4 regions of the Microbacterium natoriense genome follow, and region 1 is predicted to be linked to each of the others. Evidence: riboswitches for the same ligand, from Rfam matches in the RefSeq annotation. Region 1 holds a riboswitch; each other region holds the start of a gene.

Region 1 (4,724 bases):
CGGATGAGACCGAGGTCGCACTCGTCGTCGACGATCAGACGATCGGAACAGCGTCGGACGAGGCGGTCGACTTCGATCTCGCGCTGCCCGAGGGCGAGCACACGCTCGAGGTGTACTACGTCGACGACGAAGGCGCTGTGGGAGACCTCGCGGCCGAGACAGTCGTCACGACGGGCAAGGCGCCTTCTCGCGAAGACGGCTCCACCTCGAAGTAGAGGTGCGCATGCAGTGCGCAGCCGGGGTTGAAGCTCGACGCGCACGACGGGCAGGCGGTGACCTCGAGGTACTCGGCGATGGACAGTTCGTCGCCGCACACGCCGCACAGCACGGCGCGCGCGCTCCTCGCCTCGATCGGCCAGGGGGAGCTGTCATGTCCGGCGACCTCGGCGTGACACAGATGGCACGGATAGTAGTCGCCGCAGCACGCGAAGCGGATCGCGACGATGTCGAGCTCCGTGCGGTAGTGGACGCACCGCGTCTGCCCGTCGACCACCGGCCCGAGCACGGGTGGAGGCGTGGAGAGCGGATGCTGCGGCATCCGCTCATCCTGGCATGCGCGCCGCCGCGTCATTCGCGCAAGGCGGGCGCCGGGAGGTACACGGTTCCGCCCGCTTCCCGGAACGCGTCCGCCTGCTGCTGCATGCCGGCGATCGCCGTCTGCTCGTCGACGCCGCCGAAGCGGTCGCGGATGTCCTGTGAGATGCGCATCGAGCAGAACTTCGGACCGCACATCGAGCAGAAGTGCGCGGTCTTCGCCGGCTCTGCAGGCAGCGTCTCGTCGTGGAAGGCCTCGGCCGTCTCGGGATCGAGCGACAGCGCGAACTGGTCGCGCCAGCGGAACTCGAACCGCGCCCTCGACAGAGCATCGTCGCGGTCGCGTGCGCCCGCGTGACCTTTCGCGAGGTCGGCGGCGTGGGCCGCGATCTTGTAGGTGATCACGCCGGTCTTCACGTCGTCTTTGTTCGGCAGTCCCAGATGCTCCTTCGGCGTGACATAGCAGAGCATGGCGGTGCCGTAGCGAGCGATCTCGGTCGCCCCGATCGCCGACGTGATGTGGTCGTAGCCTGGCGCGACATCTGTGACGAGCGGTCCAAGGGTGTAGAACGGCGCGCCATGGCAGAGTTCCTGCTGACGTTCGACGTTTTCGCGCACGAGGTGGAAGGGCACGTGTCCCGGCCCCTCGACCATCACCTGGACCTCGAACGCCCACGCTCGCGCCGTGAGCTCGGCGAGCGTGTCGAGCTCGGCGAACTGCGCCGCGTCGTTGGCGTCGGCGATCGATCCCGGCCGCAGCCCGTCTCCGAGCGAGAACGCGACGTCGTAGCGCGCGAAGATCTCGCACAGCTCATCGAAGTGCGTATACAGGAAGTTCTCCTGATGATGCGCGAGGCACCAGTCGGCCATGATCGACCCGCCGCGCGAGACGATGCCGGTCACCCGGTTCGCGGTCAAGGGCACGTAGCGCAGCAGCACCCCGGCATGGATCGTCATGTAGTCGACGCCCTGCTCGCACTGCTCGATGATCGTGTCGCGGAAGATCTCCCAGCTCAGCTCGTGCGCCTTGCCGTCGACCTTCTCGAGCGCCTGGTAGATCGGCACTGTGCCGATCGGCACCGGCGAATTGCGCAGAATCCATTCGCGGGTGGTGTGGATGTCGTCTCCGGTGGACAGGTCCATGACGGTGTCGGCACCCCACTTCGTCGCCCAGCGCAGCTTGTCGACCTCCTCGGCGATCGAGCTCGTCACAGCCGAGTTGCCGATGTTCGCGTTGATCTTCACGAGGAAGGCGCGACCGATGATCATCGGCTCCGATTCCGGGTGATTGATGTTCGCGGGGATTATCGCCCGCCCGGCGGCGAGTTCCGCGCGCACGAGCTCGACGTCGCAGCCCTCACGGAGAGCGACGAATCGCATCTCGGGCGTGATCAGGCCACGGCGCGCGTAGTGCATCTGGGTGACCGTACGGCCGTTCAGGCTGCGCCGAGGCGGGCGGCGGGTGCCGCGCCATTCGTCTGACGCAGCTCCACGCCGCGCCGCCCCTCGTCCGTCGTCGTTCAGATCGCGAGCGCGCCCTTCGTACTGCCCTGTGTCACCCCGTTCAACTATCCACGTCTCGCGCAGCGACGGCAGGCCGTCCTCCGGCTCGCAGGCCGGCCCCTCGGTGCGGTACACGTCCACTGGAGGGTTGGTGGTTCCGCCCGGTGAATCAGACAGCGGGATGCGGGTGACGGGCACGAAGATGCCGTGTTCTTCGTCGTGATGGTGCGCGAGTTCGCGCACGCGGGAGAGCGTGCTCACAGGACTCCTACTTCCTACGCCGGCATTACCCGGACAGGTTCGACGGTCGCAGGCAGCATCAGCCAGATCTCAGCCCGTGCTCGGGCACCCGTGTGGTCGGGACGAGAGTAGCACGGCCTCGGAGCGCGTCATCACGCCGACTCGGCCAGCAACCGGCCGCTGATCGCGAGAGTCATGCGACGCGGCATGAGGCCGACGAGCTTGCTCGTCACGGCGTTCGCGGCACCCGACACGATGCTCGCGGGTGTGCGCCGACGATCGAGCGCTGCCATCGCCTGCGCGACCACGTCGGTCGCGGACTGGAAGCGGCCCACCGCTGCGGCCTCTGTGCCGACGACATCGAAGAACTCCGTGCGGGTCGCTCCGGGGCTCAGGGCGAGCACGCGCAGACCGGACGAGCGTGTCTCATGCGCGATCGACTCGGTGAAGCTCAGCACGAAGGCCTTGGATGCGCCGTACACCGCCATGCCGGGGCACGGCTGATAGGCCGCGACGCTCGCCACGTTGACGAGGGCGCCCCGGCCGTCGCGAGTCAGCTCGGGGAGGAACTCGCGCGTGATCCCGACGAGCGAGGCCACGTTGACCTGCACCATCTCGGCCATACGCGCAGCGTCCGCCTCGACGAAGTCCCCCTTCGCTCCGAAGCCGGCGTTGTTGATCAGCGTCTGGATGCGGATGCCTCGCTCGTCGAGCGCGGCGCGAAGACGTGCCGGGGCGCCGGCGTCGGCGAGATCGAGGGCGATCACGGTCGCCCGCACCCCGTGCTCCCGCTCCAGGCGGGCGGCGAGATCCTTCAAGCGGTCTTCGCGCCGGGCCACGAGCACGAGGTCGGCGCCGCGGCGGGCGAGCTGGGTGGCGAACTCGGCGCCGAGGCCCGAGCTGGCGCCGGTGACGAGGGCGGTGGTTCCGGTGTGGTGAATGGTCATGATCGCAAATGTAGACACTGACAGCATTGTTGTCAATGTCTACTTAGATCGATAGGGTTCAAGTGTGACCGAACGCTCGTACCATCACGGCAACCTTCGAGAGGCGCTCCTCGACCGCGCCTGGGAGTCGATCGACGCCGGGGGCGTCGACGCGCTGTCGCTGCGTCAGCTCGCACGCGACGTGGGCGTGAGTCACGGCGCATCCGCACGCCATTTCAGCGACCGCACCGCCCTCCTCGACGCGGTCGCGGTGGCCGGATTCACACGAATGAACGAGGCGCTGGCTGCGGCCGTGGAGCAGGCTGCCCCGTTCGGCGAGCGGCTGCGCGCCGCGGGTCTCGCGTACATCGGCTTCGCGGTCGCGCACCCGGCGATCCTCGAGGTGATGTACAAGGCGAAGCATCAATTCGATGCTTCGGGCGAGCTGCGCGAACGGAGCAGGGCCAGCATGTCGATGGTCGTAGCGTTCGTCGCCGCAGCTCAGGCGGCGGGTGAGATTCCCGAAGGAGACGCGGAGCGGCGCGCGCTCGTGATCTTCGCATCCGTGCACGGTGTCGCAGCCCTCGCCACGGCAGACCTGCTCGACGGCGTCCCGTGGCAGGACGCGGCGGAGGCCACGATCGAGGTCATCCTCGGATCTCTCGGGGTCGAGTGACGAGCGCGGCTGTGAGCACACCCAGCTTGGCGGCGTAACGTCAGCACATGAACGCACAATTGAAGATCGCGGGGCTGAGCCCCGAACTGCTGGGTCTGGAATCCGTCCTCATCGGCTCGCTTCCGGCGACATTGATGACCGACGACGCACCGGACCGTTACACCGTGGAAGCGGTGTTCACGCGCAAGACCGATCGCGACGAGGTCGCCGCGATCCAGGGCAGCGAAATGCGCGCCCACCTGTCCGCGAACGGGTTCCCGACGGTCGAGCTGCACGTCGCGGATCGCAGGCTCGAGATCGCGAACACAAACCTCGAGGAGCTTCGTGACGGCCTCGCCGCCGTCATCGCGGAAAGACTCGCCGAGATCAGCGCCACCCTCCTGGAGGAGCGCGCGATCGTGGCCCATCTCTTCCAGGACGCCTCCGATCGGGAGCAGCACCGGGCGGCCGCTGTGGCCGCTCTCGCCGAATCGGTGGCGTTCATCCCCCGCCGCGCATCGGGTCTCCCTGACGACGACGCGCGCATCGACGACTGGGTCGAAGAAGGAGGTGCCGTCCTCGCGTAGGGCGACGCCGGAGAAGAGGTCATCATGGGCGGCATCCGTCCGACCGTGCACACCCGCCCGCGCGACGACGCGGTCCGCGCGAACAGCGCTTTCACCGAACTGGCGCAGCAGATCCGCGGACTCGGTCTGCTGCGTCGTCGCTACGGCTACTACTGGACCAAACTCATCGCGGCTCCGCTCGCGGTGGCCGTCTGCCTCATCGCCTTCGTGTGGATCGGCGACACGTGGTGGCAGCTGTTCACCGCGGCCGTCCTCGCGATCGTCTTCACGCAGATCGCG
Region 2 (4,724 bases), 360 kb from region 1:
TACAAGGTCGACGGGCGTTATCACCTCGTCGCGGCGGAGGGCGGCACGGAGATGCATCATGCGGTCTCGGTGGCGCGGGCGGATGCCGTGACCGGACCTTACGTCGGGAACCCGGCGAATCCGGTGCTCAGCCACCGCCAGCTCGGTCGCACGGCGGACGTCGTCGCGGTCGGCCACGCCGATCTCGTGCAGGCTGCTGACGACAGCTGGTGGGCCGTGCTTCTCGGCATGCGGCCGTATGGCGGGCTCCATGCGAATCTCGGGCGCGAGACGTTCCTGGTTCCGGTCGAGTGGGAAGACGGCTGGCCGGTCTTCGCGCCGGGAGAGGGGCGCGTACCGGACCAGGTCGAGGTGCCTTTCGCGGGCGAGGGGCGTCAGGAGCGCTCTGCGACGATCGCCCCGGACGACGGACGCTGGACCTCGGTGCGCGCGCTGCCGGGTGAGGTCGCCGATGCGGTGGACGGCGAGTGGCTGCTGCCGATCCGTCCGGAGGGGCCGACGGACCCGCAGCCGTTCGCGTTCCTCGGCGTCAGGCAGCAGCATCCGGATCTCGACTTCACTCTGAGGCTGTCCGGACGGCTGGCCCCCGGCGAGGAGACCGGCTTGCTGATCCGGCAATCCGAGCGCGATCACGTGCGCCTGGCTGTACTCGGCGGGGGAGAAGCGGATGCTGCACGGATCACGGCGACCCTAGTGCGTGCAGGCGAGTCGGCCGAGCAGGGGACGATCACGCTGACGGGTCCTCTGGCCGAGGGCGTCGAGCTGACGTGCCGGGCACGAGGACAGGACTACGAACTGCTCGCAGGCGTCGAAGGATCACAGCCGTTGCGCGTCGCGACGGTCGACGGCACGAGCCTCGACTCCTTCTCGTCCGGAGGATTCCTCGGTCTGTGGCTCGGCGCGTACGCCACGAGCGTCGCAGCGGAGACCGACAGCGTCATCCGTGTCGCGCGCGTCGAGTACCACCCGCGCTGAGCGGGCGTCAGCGCAGCCGCGCGCGCAGCGATGCGGCCGCCCCGGCGGGATCGAGTGCCTCGGTCACCGCCCGCACGACGACGATGCGTGACGAACCGGCCTCGACGACCTCGTCGAGGCGAGGACCTTCGTCGATGCCGCCGATAGCGAACCAGGGCCGGCTCGTCCCGGATGCGGCGACCGCGCGCAGGGGACCCGTGCCGATCGCCGCGCGTCCGGGCTTCGTCGGCGTCTCCCACACCGGGCCGACGCAGAAGTAGTCGAGGGCGGTGTCGGCGTCCGCCTCCGCGGCCTGTGCGATCGAATGCGTCGACCGCCCGATGATCACGTCGTCGCCGAGCAGCCGCCGTGCCTGCGCGGTGGTCAGATCGCCCTGACCGATGTGGAACACGTCGGCGCCGACGAGAGCGGCGACGTCGGCGCGGTCGTTCACCGAGAACAGCTTTCCGTGTCTGCGCGCGACGGCGGCGAGGATCTCGAGCGCCTCGATCTCGGCGCGGGCTTCGAGGTCCTTGTCACGCAGCTGGATGATGTCGACCCCGCCCGCGTAGGCCGCATCGAGGAACTCCTCGAGGTCGCCGGTCGCCGTGCGAGCGGTCGTGCAGACGTACAGCCGTGCTGCGTCGAGCAGGGCGAGGCGCTCCTCGCGGGTCGGGCGGGGTGCGTCGACGAGGGGGAGAAGCGCGGTCATAGCCCTAGAGTAGAGGGGTCCGCGGGAGCCCACAGGGGCTGAGAGGGCCACGTGCCGACCGCTGAACCTGAAACGGATAATGCCGTCGTAGGAAAGGGCACGCATGCGCATCGCTGTGATCGGCGCCGGGATCATCGGTCTGGCGACCGCCGAGGAACTGGTCGTGCGGGGCCACGAGGTGACGGTCTTCGACCCTGAACCTGCCCGCGGCGCGAGCCTCGCCGCCGCCGGGATGCTCGCTCATGCCGCCGAGATGGCATGGGGGCAGGACGCGCTGACTCCGCTCATGCAGGCATCGGCCGAGAAGTACCCGTCTTTCGTCGAGCGTCTGTCGGCGACGAGCGGGCGATCGCTCGGGCACCGCACGGACGGGACGCTCTCGGTCGGCGTGGATGGCGCGGACCGTGAGGCGCTCGGCGCCGCGGCCGAGCTTCAGCGCACGCAGGGGCACCGGGCTGAACGGCTGACGGGCACGGCCGCTCGCGACCTCGAACCGGCGCTCGGCCCCGCCGTCACCTCTGCCGTGTTCACTCCGGACGACCATCAGATCGATCCGCGGCAGCTCGCAGCGGCGCTCCTCGACCTCCTCGGCGACCGCGTCCGCAGAGAGGCCGTGACCGCGGTGACCCGGACGCTCGAGGGAGCCAGCGGTCTGCTGTCGGCATCCGGCGAGCATCACCGCGCGGACGTCGTCATCGTGGCCGCCGGCCTCGGGGCGGCCCTGATCGGCGGCATCCCCGCGCTCCCGCTCCGGCCCGTGTGGGGCGACGTCCTCCGCCTGCGCGTCCCGCCGGCGCTGCGTCCGCTGATCACGCGCACCGTCCGTGCGCAGGTGCGGAGGCGTGCTGTGTACCTCGTCCCGCGGGACGACGGCACGATCGTGCTCGGAGCCTCCGTGCGGGAGGGCGGCGTCGAGGGAGTGCACGCGGGGTCCGTGCTCGCCCTGCTTCGCGACGCCGACACGGTCGTCCCCGGCGTGAGCGAGTGCGAGATCGTCGAGATGCTCGCACGTCCTCGCCCGGGGAGCCCCGATGCCGTGCCGCTTCTCGGCGTCGTCGAGGAAGGCGTGCTCGTCGCCACGGGGTTCGACCGGCACGGAGTGCTGCTCGCTCCTCTGGCGGCGGCGGTCGCATCGGATCTGGCCGAGGGGCGCCCGATCGACGAGAACCTCCGGTCCGCCATGAACCCGTGGCGCTTCACGGCCGCCACGGCGGGCGGACCGCGAGAGGCCGCCGCCTGGACACCTCCCGCTGTCGTCGACCTCGTCGGCGCCCGACCGAAAGGCTCATGATGACGACTCTGCAGACCGTTCGCCTGAACGGCGCCGACCGCGAGGTGGCCGCGGGCTCCACACTGCGCGATCTCGTCTCGGACCTCACCGGACACGTGCTGCGAGACGACGGCTCTCGCGTCGACGGCGGCCGACTGGGTGTCGCCGCAGCTCTCGGCGGTGCCGTGGTCCCGCGCAGCCGGTGGGCCGTCTGCACGGTCGCCGACGGCGACGAGGTCGAGATCGTCACGGCCGTCCAAGGCGGCTGAGCCGCCCGCACACGAATCGGAGCACATCATGAGCCTCACCGCACAGGCCGCCGTCGTCGACCCGTTCATCGTCGCAGGGGAGCAGTTCTCCTCGCGACTGATCATGGGAACCGGCGGTGCCACGAGCCTCTCGCTGCTGGAGAACGCGCTGGTCGAGTCGGCGACGGAGATCACCACGGTCGCCATCCGCCGCTTCGCCCCGGAGGCGCGGGACTCGGTGTTCGCGATGCTCGATCGGCTCGGCATCCGTGCCCTGCCGAACACCGCCGGCTGCTACACGGCCCGAGACGCGGTTCTCACCGCGCAGCTGGCGCGGGAGGCCCTCGAGACCGACTGGGTCAAGCTCGAGGTGATCGCGGACGAGGAGACGTTGCTGCCCGATCCGGTCGAGCTCTTCCGGGCCTCCGAAGAGCTGGTGGCCTCCGGCTTCCGCGTGTTCGCCTACACGAACGACGATCCCGCCCTCGCCCGGCGCCTGGAGGACGTGGGCGTGACCGCCGTCATGCCGGCCGGTTCGCCGATCGGCAGCGGTCTCGGCATCCTCAATCCGCACAACATCGAGACGATCGTCTCCCGCGCTGCGGTGCCGGTGATCCTCGACGCAGGCGTGGGCACCGCCTCGGATGCTGCCTTGGCGATGGAGCTCGGAGTGGACGCCGTGCTGCTCGCGAGCGCCGTCACACGGGCGCAGGATCCGGCGAGAATGGCCCGAGCGATGCGTGCCGCGGTCGACGCCGGCCGTCTCGCTCGTGCGGCGGGACGCATCCCGCGGCGTCCGCTGGCACTCGCCTCGTCGGCGGCCGACGGACTGATCTCCGCGCGGCCGTCCGAGGCCGACCTGTGAGCCTGCCCGCGCTCGTCGACCCCGGCCCGCCTCTGGCACCGCACCGGGCGGCACGGTTCGCGCGCCACCTCACACTCCCCGGTGTGGGGGATCACGGTCAGCGGCGCCTCGCAGCGGCTCGGGTGCTCGTTATCGGCGCCGGCGGCCTGGGCGCCCCCGCCATCCAATACCTCGCGGCGGCGGGCGTGGGTCGGCTCACCGTGATCGACGACGACCGTGTCGAGCTCTCGAACCTGCAGCGACAGGTGCTGCACACCGAAGGCGATCTCGGTCGCCCGAAGGCGCAATCGGCACGCTCGGCAGTCGCGCTGCGCGACCCAGAAGTCGTCGTCACGGCCATGGCCGCGCGGCTGGATCCGAGCAACGCCCTCGCGCTCTTCCGAGAGCACGATCTCGTGCTCGACGGCAGCGACAACTTCGCCACTCGCTATCTCAGCAACGACGCCGCCGAGCTCACCGGCACGCCGGTCGTGTGGGGCAGCATCCATCAGTTCGCCGGCCAGGTCAGCGTGTTCTGGCCTGGTCGCGGACCGATGCTTCGAGACCTCTTCCCCGACATCCCTGACGCCGATTCGATCGAGTCGTGCGCGACCGGCGGCGTGTTCGGCGTGCTGTGCGGTGCGGTCGGCTCCGCCATGGCGGCGGAGGCGCTCAAGCTGCTCTGCGGAATCGGAG
Region 3 (4,724 bases), 1.8 Mb from region 1:
CACTCGACGACAGTTCGGATGACCTCTGCGTTCGCGAGCATCCCGATCTTCACCGCGTCGATCACGATGTCGTCGGAGATCGCGTGGAGCTGCTCCCGGAGGAAGTCGATCGGCGGCACATGCACGGCGCGGACGCCTTGCGTGTTCTGCGCGGTGAGGGCCGTGATCACAGCCATGCCGTATCCCCCGGAGGCTGCGATCGACTTGAGATCGGCCTGCACGCCGGCGCCGCCTGACGGGTCGCTGCCGGCGATGCTCAGCACGCGAGGGACTCCGGCCGCCCGCCACCGCTGCACGAACGCTGCTGCCGTCTCGGCGGGGTCTTCTGCGGCACACAATGCGGACACGACGGCGAGGCCTGCCGCACCGGCGTCCCGCAACGCCTCGGTGTCGTCGATGCCGACACCTCCGATCGCGACGCAGGGCAGCGGACTCGCGGCGGCGAACGCACGGAAGCCGTCGACGCCGAGAGCCGGAGGATGATCGGGCTTGGTCTTCGTCGGGCGGATGACTCCCACCCCCAGGTAGTCCACGGTTCCGGCGGGGAGGGCGAGTGCGGCGTCGAGATGAGCCCGGTTGTTCGCGGTGAGACCGATCAGCGCATCGGGGCCGAGTTCCGATCGGGCACGGAGCACCGACGCGTCGCCCTGCCCGAGGTGGACGCCGTCGACCCTGGCGCCTGCTTCCCGGGCGGCGATCGCCGCGTCGAGCCGGTCGTTGACGAGCAGCAGCGATCGCCCGCCGATCGCCCGCGACAGTTCGATCAGCTGCGCCGTGATCTCGGCATCTGTCGCTTGCTTGTCGCGCAGCTGGACGACGCGCACTCCCCCGTCGACCGCGTGACGGACCGTGTCGACGACGCCGCGCTCTCCGCACAACGCCGGATCGGTGACGAGGTACAGCGACAGGTCGGCGATCACAGCGCAGCCGTCTCGACGCGAGCCGCGGACTCGATGTCGGCGGGTTGCACGGCGGCGAGCGCATCGAGAAACGCGACGGCGAAGCTGCCGGGCCCCGTGGATGCGCTGGCGGCGCGTTCAGCAGCGACCGTGTAGACGAGGCTCGCCGAGGCCACTGCGAGCAGCGGCGGGGTGGCTCTGGCGCGTGCGGCTCCGAGGAAGGCAGCCATCACTGCGCCGAGGGCGCATCCGCCGCCGGTCACCCTGGTGAGCAGTTCGTGCCCGTTGGCGAGCCGGAGCACGCGCTCGCCGTCCGTGATGAGATCGACCGGTCCGGAGACCGCCACGACGCTGCCGAATCTCGAGGCGAGCGCGCGGGCCGCATCGATCGCGGCGTCTGCGCTGTCCGTCGCATCGACACCGCGCCCTCCTGCGCTGAGTCCGGCGAGTGCGAGGATCTCCGAGGCATTGCCACGGATCGCGGTCGGGCGTTGCTCGGCGAGACGGTGCGCGAGCGCGGTGCGCACCGGCAGCGCACCGATCGCGACCGGATCGAGGACCCAGGGAGTTCCGGATGCCGTGGCTCCCTCGACCGCCTCGAAGCTCGCCTCCCGCTGCTCGGGGGTCGGCGTGCCGAGGTTCACGAGAAGTCCCGAGGCGATGCCCGCGAACAGGCCGGACTCGCCGACGATGTCCACCATGGCGGGCGCCGCCCCGATCGCGAGCAGCACGTTCGCCGTGAAGCCCGTGACGACCGAGTTCGTGATGCAGTGCGTCAACGGCGGGTCGGCACGCAGCACCTCCAGCAGGGAGGCAGCCTCTGTGACGAGGTCGGCGGCGGATGCAGGACGCAGAAGATCGCTCATGCGACATTCCCTTCGCTAGTGCTAACTAGATCAGGTTCGACGGGTCTGTTCTCAGCCGCGGATGCGGCACCCCGTGTCACTGCTGGCAGTCTAGCGAAGCGGCAGTCGGCGCAGTTCGGCGAGGAGCTCCCGCTCCTCGGATCCTGTGAGCCCGGCACGCCGCTCGCGCTCCACGCCGCGCACGCGCTCGTCCTGAACGACCTCTGCCACCGTGTCCTCCAGCCGGCGCAGGAAACCGCCGTTCGCCAGGTAGGCGGCGTTCGACCGCGCCATGAATCCCGTCATCTCGGCGGGCAGCCACAGCGGCAGCGAACGCTCGCCCGCCCAATACTCGACGCCGTGCTCGACGAGCCACTCCTCCTCGGCCGACACTGTGCCGCCGGTGTGTCCGGTCGCTGTGCGGAACAGCGCGAGCACGTCGCCGAGCGGATGCTGCGCACCGACCGCGTTGATCGCACCGGTGGCGGTGGCCGTCGCGATGAACGCCGCGACGTCGTCGACGTCGATCACCTGCGCCGTGCGCCCCTCCGTCGGCGGCAGCAGCACATCCGCCGATCCCGCTCTCAGCACCGCCGCAGCCCAATAGCCGAAACGATCGCTGGGGTCGCCCGATCCGACGATGAGCCCAGGCCGGACGATCAGCGCACGACCGTCGAGGGTGCGCACCGCGTCTTCGGCGGCGACCTTCTGCGGGCCGTATTCGTACTCGTCTCCCGGCTTCGCGGCAACGTGCAGACGTGCGGATTCGTCGGCGCCCACCGTGACGTCATCGGCGTACGCCGACACCGACGACACGTACGTCCAGCGTGCAGCACGATCGCCGAGCGCGACCACGGCGGCGATGACGTGATCGGCCCGCGAGGAGATGTCGATCACGTGGTCCCACTCCCGCGCAGACAGCGCCTCGTACACGCGAGGGTCGTCGCGATCTCCGCGCACGAGCTCGGCGCTGCCAGGCGCCGCCCGGCTGCCCCGTGCGAGGCAGGTGACGTCGACGCCATCATCCTGCAGGCGTTGTGAGATGCGGCCGGAAAGCCAGCCGGTTCCGCCGAGGATCAGAGCGTTCGTCATCCGTCCATGTCACCAGCATCCGCCGCCCGAGGGAAGGTGATCCGCCGAGAGCAGAGTTCGAGGATCAGGCGCCGCGCAGTTCGTCCAGACCGCGCAGAGCGGGAATCGTCCACGACGGATCGGGCCGCCAATCGATCCACTCCGCATCGAACGGCCATTCGCCCGAGCGGAACGACTCGATCGCCGCTCCGGCGTGACGTTCGATCTGCGCCGCTTGCTCGCGGGTCAGCCTCCCCTGGCTGATCGCGGCGACGACCTCGTCCTCATCCTTGAGATGGACTGTGCGGTCCGCCGCGATCCAGACGTCGAGGATGTGATCCGAGGAGTACGTGTCACGGTCGGTGCGCAGATGCGCGTTCTCGAGGTTCACGTACCACCCGTCGAAACGCCAGTCGCCGTCGTCTGCAGGCTTCCAGAACAGGCACACGGACCAGGCGGCTCCGACCGGAGCGATGCGCAGACTGCCTCCGCCCCACCACTCCTCGACGATCCTCGTACGATGATCCAGCCACCGCCGTTCGAGCGGAATCGAGCGGACCCGGTCGCCGGTCGCAGAGCCCTGCGCCTCCTGCAGCGTCCCAGGCGCGAGCCAGGCGACGAGACCGCGTTCGTCATCACGAACCACACGCATGGGTGAGATCGTCGACGGGTCGCCGGGCTGCCAGCCCGGCGCGCGGTAGTGCCAGTCGATCTGATCGCCAGGCGCGAGGAACGGACCTTCGCCAAGCGGACGGGCGCCCTCCGGGACGGCCGCCGGGGTGCTGTGCGGGAGGATGCTCATCCTGCCACGCTACCCCGGCGCCGTACCCGAATCCTGGTCAGTCGCGCAGCGCGGCGCCGAAACGCTCTGCCGCCACGGCCACACCGGCGAGCTTCGCCTCGGTCGCCTCGGCTGCGGTCAGCGTGCGGTCGTCGGCGCGGAAGCGCAATGCGAAGGTGAGGCTCTTCGAACCCGCCGGCACACCCTCGCCGCGATAGTCGTCGACCAGACGCAGCGATTCCAGAAGCGGACCCGCGCCCTCGACGAGCGCCGCACGCAGCTCGGCTGCGGGCAGATCGGCCGCTACGGTGAGCGACACGTCCTGCGTCGCGGCCGGGAAGCCCGACAGGGAGGCTGCGACGACCGACTCGCCCGCGAGCGACAGAACGCCGTCGAGGTCGAGCTCGAGGACGGTTGCGCGTCCCGGCAGATCCGCGTCGGCGGCTACGTCGGGGTGCAGTTCTCCCACGTAGCCGACCGTGGACTCACCGACCCGCAGCACACCCGTGCGTCCCGGGTGGAGAGCCGCGCGCTGGCTCTGCTCGACGTCGATCTCTACGCCTGCGGCAGCGGCGATCACGCCTATGGCGTCGAGCGCTTCGGCCAGGCCGGCCGGCTCGGCCGGGCGTCCCGGCTGGCGCGCGGACACGTTTCCGGTGAGAAGAGCCGCGATGTGGCGGTGCTGCGGCGGGATCGACGCGTTGAGCTCGGCGAGCTTGTCGTCACTCGGCCGCGCTCCGAGCGGCGGCACATCGTCGGTGCCGTAGACCACCCCGGGCTCGGGCAGGAACACGACGCCGGTCTCGAAGATCGCCAGATCCGTGAAGCCGCGCGAGATGTTGCGGTGCGCGATCTGCAGAAGGCCGGGGATCAGCGAACGACGCAGGAACGGCGCCTGACCGTCGAGCGCGTTGGCGAGACGGATGCTGGGCAGCTTCTCGCCGGAGGCGGATCCGTGCAGGTCGTTCTGGACATCGCTCGTGAACGGGAAGGAAGAGGTCTCGACGAAGCCCGCCGCGGCGAGGGCGTTCGAGACGCGACGACGGCCCTGCTGGTGCGCGGTGAGGCCGCGACCCGACGGCGGGGTGGGCAGGACCGAGGGGATGCGATCGAGCCCGTGGATGCGGG
Region 4 (4,724 bases), 1.4 Mb from region 1:
GGGATCTCGAGGACGAGCGCGACGGATGCCGACACCACGTCGATCGACACGATCAGCGGCACGGCGATCAGCAGAGCGGCGGCGAGCTTGGCGAGCGCCGATCGCGGCGCGATCGGGCCGCGGCGCTCGATGCGCGCAGTGAGGGGATCGATCACGGGCTCACCTCGAACCGACGGGCGTGCAGGGCCTGCAGCACTGCTTCGTCGTGACTGATCGCGACGATCGCGGCTCCGTCGTCGCGGAGCGCCGCGATGATCGCGACGAGTTCGGCCCAGGTCGTCGCATCCTGCCCGAACGTCGGCTCGTCGAGCACGATCATCTGCGGCCGCGTCGCCAGGGCCGCAGCGACCGTGAGCCGACGCTTCTCGCCTCCTGAGAGCGTGTACGGGTTGGCCTCGGCGAGCGCCGAGAGCCGCAGCCTGTCGAGGAGTTCGTCGGTGCGACGCGCGATCTCGGCCTCGTCGAGGCGCAGCGCTCGAGGACCGACGGCGAGCTCCTCACGCACCGTCTTCGCGAGTAGCTGGTGCTCCGGCGTCTGCAGCACCGTCGCGATGCGGGTGAGCAGCGACGTCGACGACCACCGGAACGGGTCAGCTCCTTCACCCGAAGACAGCGCCGCTGTGGCCGTGACCCGACCGCTCTCGGCGGGGATGAGCCCCGCGACCGTCAGGCCGAGCGTCGATTTTCCCGCGCCGTTCGGACCGGTGATCCCGATGACCTCGCCCGCATGCACGTCGAGGTCAAGGGGTCCCGCCACGGCCACTCCTCGGCTGCGCGCCACGGTGAGGCCACGGGCTTCGATCAGCCGTTCACCGGGGGCGAGGACGGGCGGCGGCGGCACGGCGGGCGGATGCTCGGGAACCCAGACGCCGGACGCCGCCAGTTCCGCTCCGCGCGCGCCCAGCACCTCGTCGGGCGGACCGTCCGCGAGCACGACCGTGCCTTCCGGCTCGGCCCCCAGCACGATCACCCGGTCGACGAGCGGCAGCCAGACGTCGATGCGGTGCTCGATCACCACGAGCGTGGCGCCGGTGACATCGAGCGCGGCCGCGACGGCGTCCCGCACGTCCTGAACACCTACGGGGTCGAGGTTGGCGGTCGGCTCGTCGAGCAGGATCGCGCCCGGCCTCATCGCCAGCACACCGGCGAGCGCGAGGCGCTGCTTCTGTCCTCCCGACAGCGCGGCCGTGGATCTGTCGAGGGGAACGGCGAGCCGAACGGCATCCAGCGCCGACCGCACCCGATGCCAGATCTCGGGGCGGGGCACGCCCAGGTTCTCGCAGCCGAAGGCCACGTCATCCCCGACACGGGCGAGCATGGTCTGCGTGTCGGGGTCCTGCAGGACCATCCCGACTCTGCCGCGAGCCTGCGCGGCAGGCAGGCCGTCGACGAGAAGCGAGCCGTGCGTCTCCCCCTCGTCGGCTCCGCCCAGCACGCCGCCGAATCCCTGCAGCAGGGTCGACTTGCCCGAACCGGACGCGCCGAGCAGCAGCACGCGCTCCCCCGGCGATATGGCGAGGTCGATCTCTCGCACCGCCCAGCGCAGCCGCGTGGCGTACCGCCAGCCCCAACCGCGCGCCTCGAGAGCGGCGGGGGTCGCCGCGCCGGTCACACCCGTGCGGCGACCTCGCGACCGGCGGCGAAACGGCTCAGCGCACCGGTCGCGGCGAGGCCGCGGGCGATCAGCCACGCGCCGATGCCGGCGATGACGGCACCCGAGACGGTGCTCGAGGCGATGTAGATGACGGTGAACGCGGTGTCGGCTCCGGCGTACCAGAGGATCACGTCGTTGATACCGCAGGCGACGCCGGCGGCGGCGCCGGCGAGGATCGCGACGGGCAGCTTCCACACCCCGTAGAGGAACAGCAGGAAGATGAGTTCGGCGCCCAGACCCTGCACGAGGCCCGAGACGATCGTGAGCGGACCCCACACGTTGCCGACGAGCGCGGAGATGACCGCGGCGACCAGTTCGGTGTACAGCGCAGCCCCCGGCTTGCGGATGATCAGCCCGCCGAGCACTCCGGCGATCAGCCAGGGCCCGTTGACGAGCGCCTGGACACCGGGGAGCAGCGGTTCGAGCAGCGTACTGGGGCCCTGGTAGCCGACGTTCCACAGCACGAAGATCAGGGCGCAGGCGACGGCGATGACGCTGGCCACGACGATATCGACGACGCGCCAGCGCCACAGCTGGGCGTTGCGAAGACCGGACGCCGTGCCGGTCGTGGAAGCGGACGTGGAAGTACTCATCTGAACTCCTCCCTGCGCCGGCATTATCCGGATCAGGTTCGACGGTCGAAGCGCGATTCGCTCCCTCTCAGCCCGGCTCGCCGGACTCCCGTGGTTGTTCTGTCGATATTACCCGTCGTACCGGTGTTCTGTGAGCGGAGTTCGGTACCGTAGGCAGGTGACCGCTCCTGACTCCGCCGAGGCCACTGCACCTGTGGGCGATGACGTGACGACGGATGCTGCGGCAGAAGCCTTCGACGACCTCGATGCACTGGTCTCGGCTTCCGTCGCTCCCGACGCTCGCTGGGCCGAGGGCGACGACCACGCCACCGCCCTGACCTGGATCGATCCTGCCCAGGTGGCCGACGCCTCACCCGCTGCCGACGGTGACGATGCGGCCTCGCTCTTCACCGGCGCACATCTCCGGTCGGCCGTCGTCCGGCCAGGGGTGCTCGTGCCCGTCGGCGTTCTGCTCGCGCTCGTCGGCGCCTACACGGGCACGACGCTGCTGTGGCCCCTGCACGAGATCGCCCCCACGGTGCAGGCCGTGGAATTCTCGACGACACCGGCTCAGGCCGCCGCGATCACGTGGCCCGCGCAGGGAAGCGCCGCCGTCGGGATCGCAGGTGTCGGCACACTGGCGTCTTCGACCGATCCTGCGGCGATCGCGAGCATCTCCAAAGTGGTCTCGGCCATGATGGTGCTCGATCGGATGCCGTTGGCTCCCGGAGAGCAGGGTCCCTCGTTCTCGTTCACCAGGGCCGACAGCCAGTCGTACCTCGCATACAAGCGCAGCGACCAGTCGGCTCTCGACGTGCCCGTCGGCGGCTCGCTCACCGAGTACCAGATGCTGCAGGGCGTACTGCTCGGCTCGGCCAACAACTACATCGACCGGCTCGCGAAGGAGATCTGGGGATCGGATGCCGCGTTCGCCGACGCGGCGGCCACCTGGCTGAGCGAGCGCGGAATCAGCGGCATCACGATCAAATCTCCGTCGGGGTTCGACGAGCGCAACGTGGCGACGCCCGAAGCCCTGATCGCGGTGGCGCAGAAGGCCATGCAGAATCCGGTGTTCGCCGAGATCGTCGGCACGACGTCGGTCGACCTGCCCGGAGCCGGAACCGTGCGCAACACGAACGGGATGATGGCCGATTCCGGGGTCGTCGGGGTCAAGACCGGCACCCTCCATGAGAGCTGGAATCTGCTCACGGCGAAGGATGTCACAGTGGGCGATACGACCCTGCGACTGTATGCGTCGGTGCTCACGCAGGAGGACGACGACATGCGCCTCGCGTCGACGCGCTCGCTGTTCTCGCAGGTCGAGAACGAGCTGCAGACTCAGGCGCCGACGGTACCCGAGGGCACTGTCGTCGGCTCCGTGGAGACCCTCTGGGGTGCCGAGGTCGACATCGTGACGGACGCGGATGCCGACGTGGTGCTGTGGAACGGCGGAATCGCGACGACGACCGTGGAGTTCGACCTCGACGAGAAGCGCAAGGCCGGCGCAGAGGTCGGCACGCTCACGACGACCGGCCCGGTGAACACGGCGACGACCGAACTGGAGCTCGCGGGAACCGTGCAGGATCCGAGCCCGTGGTGGCGGCTCACGCATCCGCTGGAACTGTTCGGGCTGACCGACAAATAGCCGCCCGCGCAGAGCCACCCGCGCAGAGCCACCCGCGCAGAGCCACCCGCCTGCGGTCCCCGCCGTACGCAGATGCCCCGTCCCGGATTCCGGGGCGGGGCATCTGCGTGCACGAGTCAGGCCTTGGGAGCCTCACCCCGGTTCTCGACCACGGCTTCCGCCGCGGCGATCTCGGCGGCCGGGCTCTCAGCTCCGACCACAGCGCCGACGCGCGCGGCATCCGCTTCAGCCTCGGCGTCTCCCGTGACGACGACCGGGGTCGTGCCCGTGAGAGCCTCTTCGGCGTCGATGTCGGCGGCCGCCTGCTCGAACTGCGACTGGTACAGGCGCCAGTACGCGCCCTGCGCCGTGATGAGCTCGTCGTGCGTGCCCTTCTCGACGATGTCGCCGTGCTCCATCACGAGGATGAGGTCGGCATCGCGGATCGTCGACAGGCGGTGAGCGATCACGAACGAGGTGCGTCCTTCGCGCAGCGCCGCCATGGCGTGCTGCAGCAGCAGCTCGGTGCGGGTGTCGACGGCCGACGTGGCCTCATCGAGGATGAGGATCGACGGCTTGGCGACGAACGCACGGGCGATCGTGATCAGCTGCCGCTCACCGGCCGAGACGTTCGAGGCGTCCTCGTCGAGCACGGTGTCGTAGCCCTCGGGGAGGGCGTGAACGAAGCGGTCGACGTACGTCGCCTTGGCGGCGGCGAGCACCTCGTCGTCGGTCGCGGTCGAGCGTCCGTAGCGGATGTTCTCGCGGATGCTCCCGGCGAACAGCCACGGGTCCTGCAGCACCATGCCGGTGCGCGAACGCAGGTCGTCGCGCGTCATCTCGGAGATGTCCTGCCCGTCGAGCAGGATGCGTC

What was found. Region 1 has a riboswitch for thiamine pyrophosphate ahead of thiC (phosphomethylpyrimidine synthase ThiC). Riboswitches for the same ligand answer to the same signal wherever they lie in the genome.
Region 2: another riboswitch for thiamine pyrophosphate. It lies ahead of thiO (glycine oxidase ThiO); the one in region 1 lies ahead of thiC (phosphomethylpyrimidine synthase ThiC).
Region 3: another riboswitch for thiamine pyrophosphate. It lies ahead of thiM (hydroxyethylthiazole kinase); the one in region 1 lies ahead of thiC (phosphomethylpyrimidine synthase ThiC).
Region 4: another riboswitch for thiamine pyrophosphate. It lies ahead of QFZ53_RS00065 (ECF transporter S component); the one in region 1 lies ahead of thiC (phosphomethylpyrimidine synthase ThiC).

The regions. Positions count from the first base shown of each region.
Region 1 covers NZ_JAUSXV010000001.1:1,448,189-1,452,912, reverse strand. Annotated here, with positions in the region: gene QFZ53_RS06655 (sigma-70 family RNA polymerase sigma factor) at 1-215, shown strand, start outside; gene QFZ53_RS06650 (CHY zinc finger protein) at 116-538, opposite strand; gene thiC (phosphomethylpyrimidine synthase ThiC) at 568-2,298, opposite strand; TPP riboswitch at 2,293-2,400, opposite strand; gene QFZ53_RS06640 (SDR family NAD(P)-dependent oxidoreductase) at 2,430-3,224, opposite strand; gene QFZ53_RS06635 (TetR/AcrR family transcriptional regulator) at 3,289-3,879, shown strand; gene QFZ53_RS06630 (hypothetical protein) at 3,927-4,445, shown strand; gene QFZ53_RS06625 (fatty acid desaturase family protein) at 4,470-4,724, shown strand, end outside.
Region 2 covers NZ_JAUSXV010000001.1:1,811,425-1,816,148, forward strand. Annotated here, with positions in the region: gene QFZ53_RS08235 (glycoside hydrolase family 43 protein) at 1-975, shown strand, start outside; gene thiE (thiamine phosphate synthase) at 983-1,666, opposite strand; TPP riboswitch at 1,678-1,778, shown strand; gene thiO (glycine oxidase ThiO) at 1,770-2,957, shown strand; gene thiS (sulfur carrier protein ThiS) at 2,957-3,205, shown strand; gene QFZ53_RS08255 (thiazole synthase) at 3,234-4,049, shown strand; gene QFZ53_RS08260 (ThiF family adenylyltransferase) at 4,046-4,724, shown strand, end outside.
Region 3 covers NZ_JAUSXV010000001.1:3,282,221-3,286,944, forward strand. Annotated here, with positions in the region: gene QFZ53_RS15495 (bifunctional hydroxymethylpyrimidine kinase/phosphomethylpyrimidine kinase) at 1-920, opposite strand, end outside; gene thiM (hydroxyethylthiazole kinase) at 917-1,765, opposite strand; TPP riboswitch at 1,755-1,849, opposite strand; gene QFZ53_RS15505 (NAD-dependent epimerase/dehydratase family protein) at 1,856-2,836, opposite strand; gene QFZ53_RS15510 (DUF402 domain-containing protein) at 2,901-3,617, opposite strand; gene pheT (phenylalanine--tRNA ligase subunit beta) at 3,655-4,724, opposite strand, start outside.
Region 4 covers NZ_JAUSXV010000001.1:11,191-15,914, forward strand. Annotated here, with positions in the region: gene QFZ53_RS00055 (energy-coupling factor transporter transmembrane component T family protein) at 1-155, opposite strand, end outside; gene QFZ53_RS00060 (ABC transporter ATP-binding protein) at 152-1,612, opposite strand; gene QFZ53_RS00065 (ECF transporter S component) at 1,609-2,247, opposite strand; TPP riboswitch at 2,238-2,349, opposite strand; gene QFZ53_RS00070 (D-alanyl-D-alanine carboxypeptidase) at 2,405-3,871, shown strand; gene QFZ53_RS00075 (ABC transporter ATP-binding protein) at 3,988-4,724, opposite strand, start outside.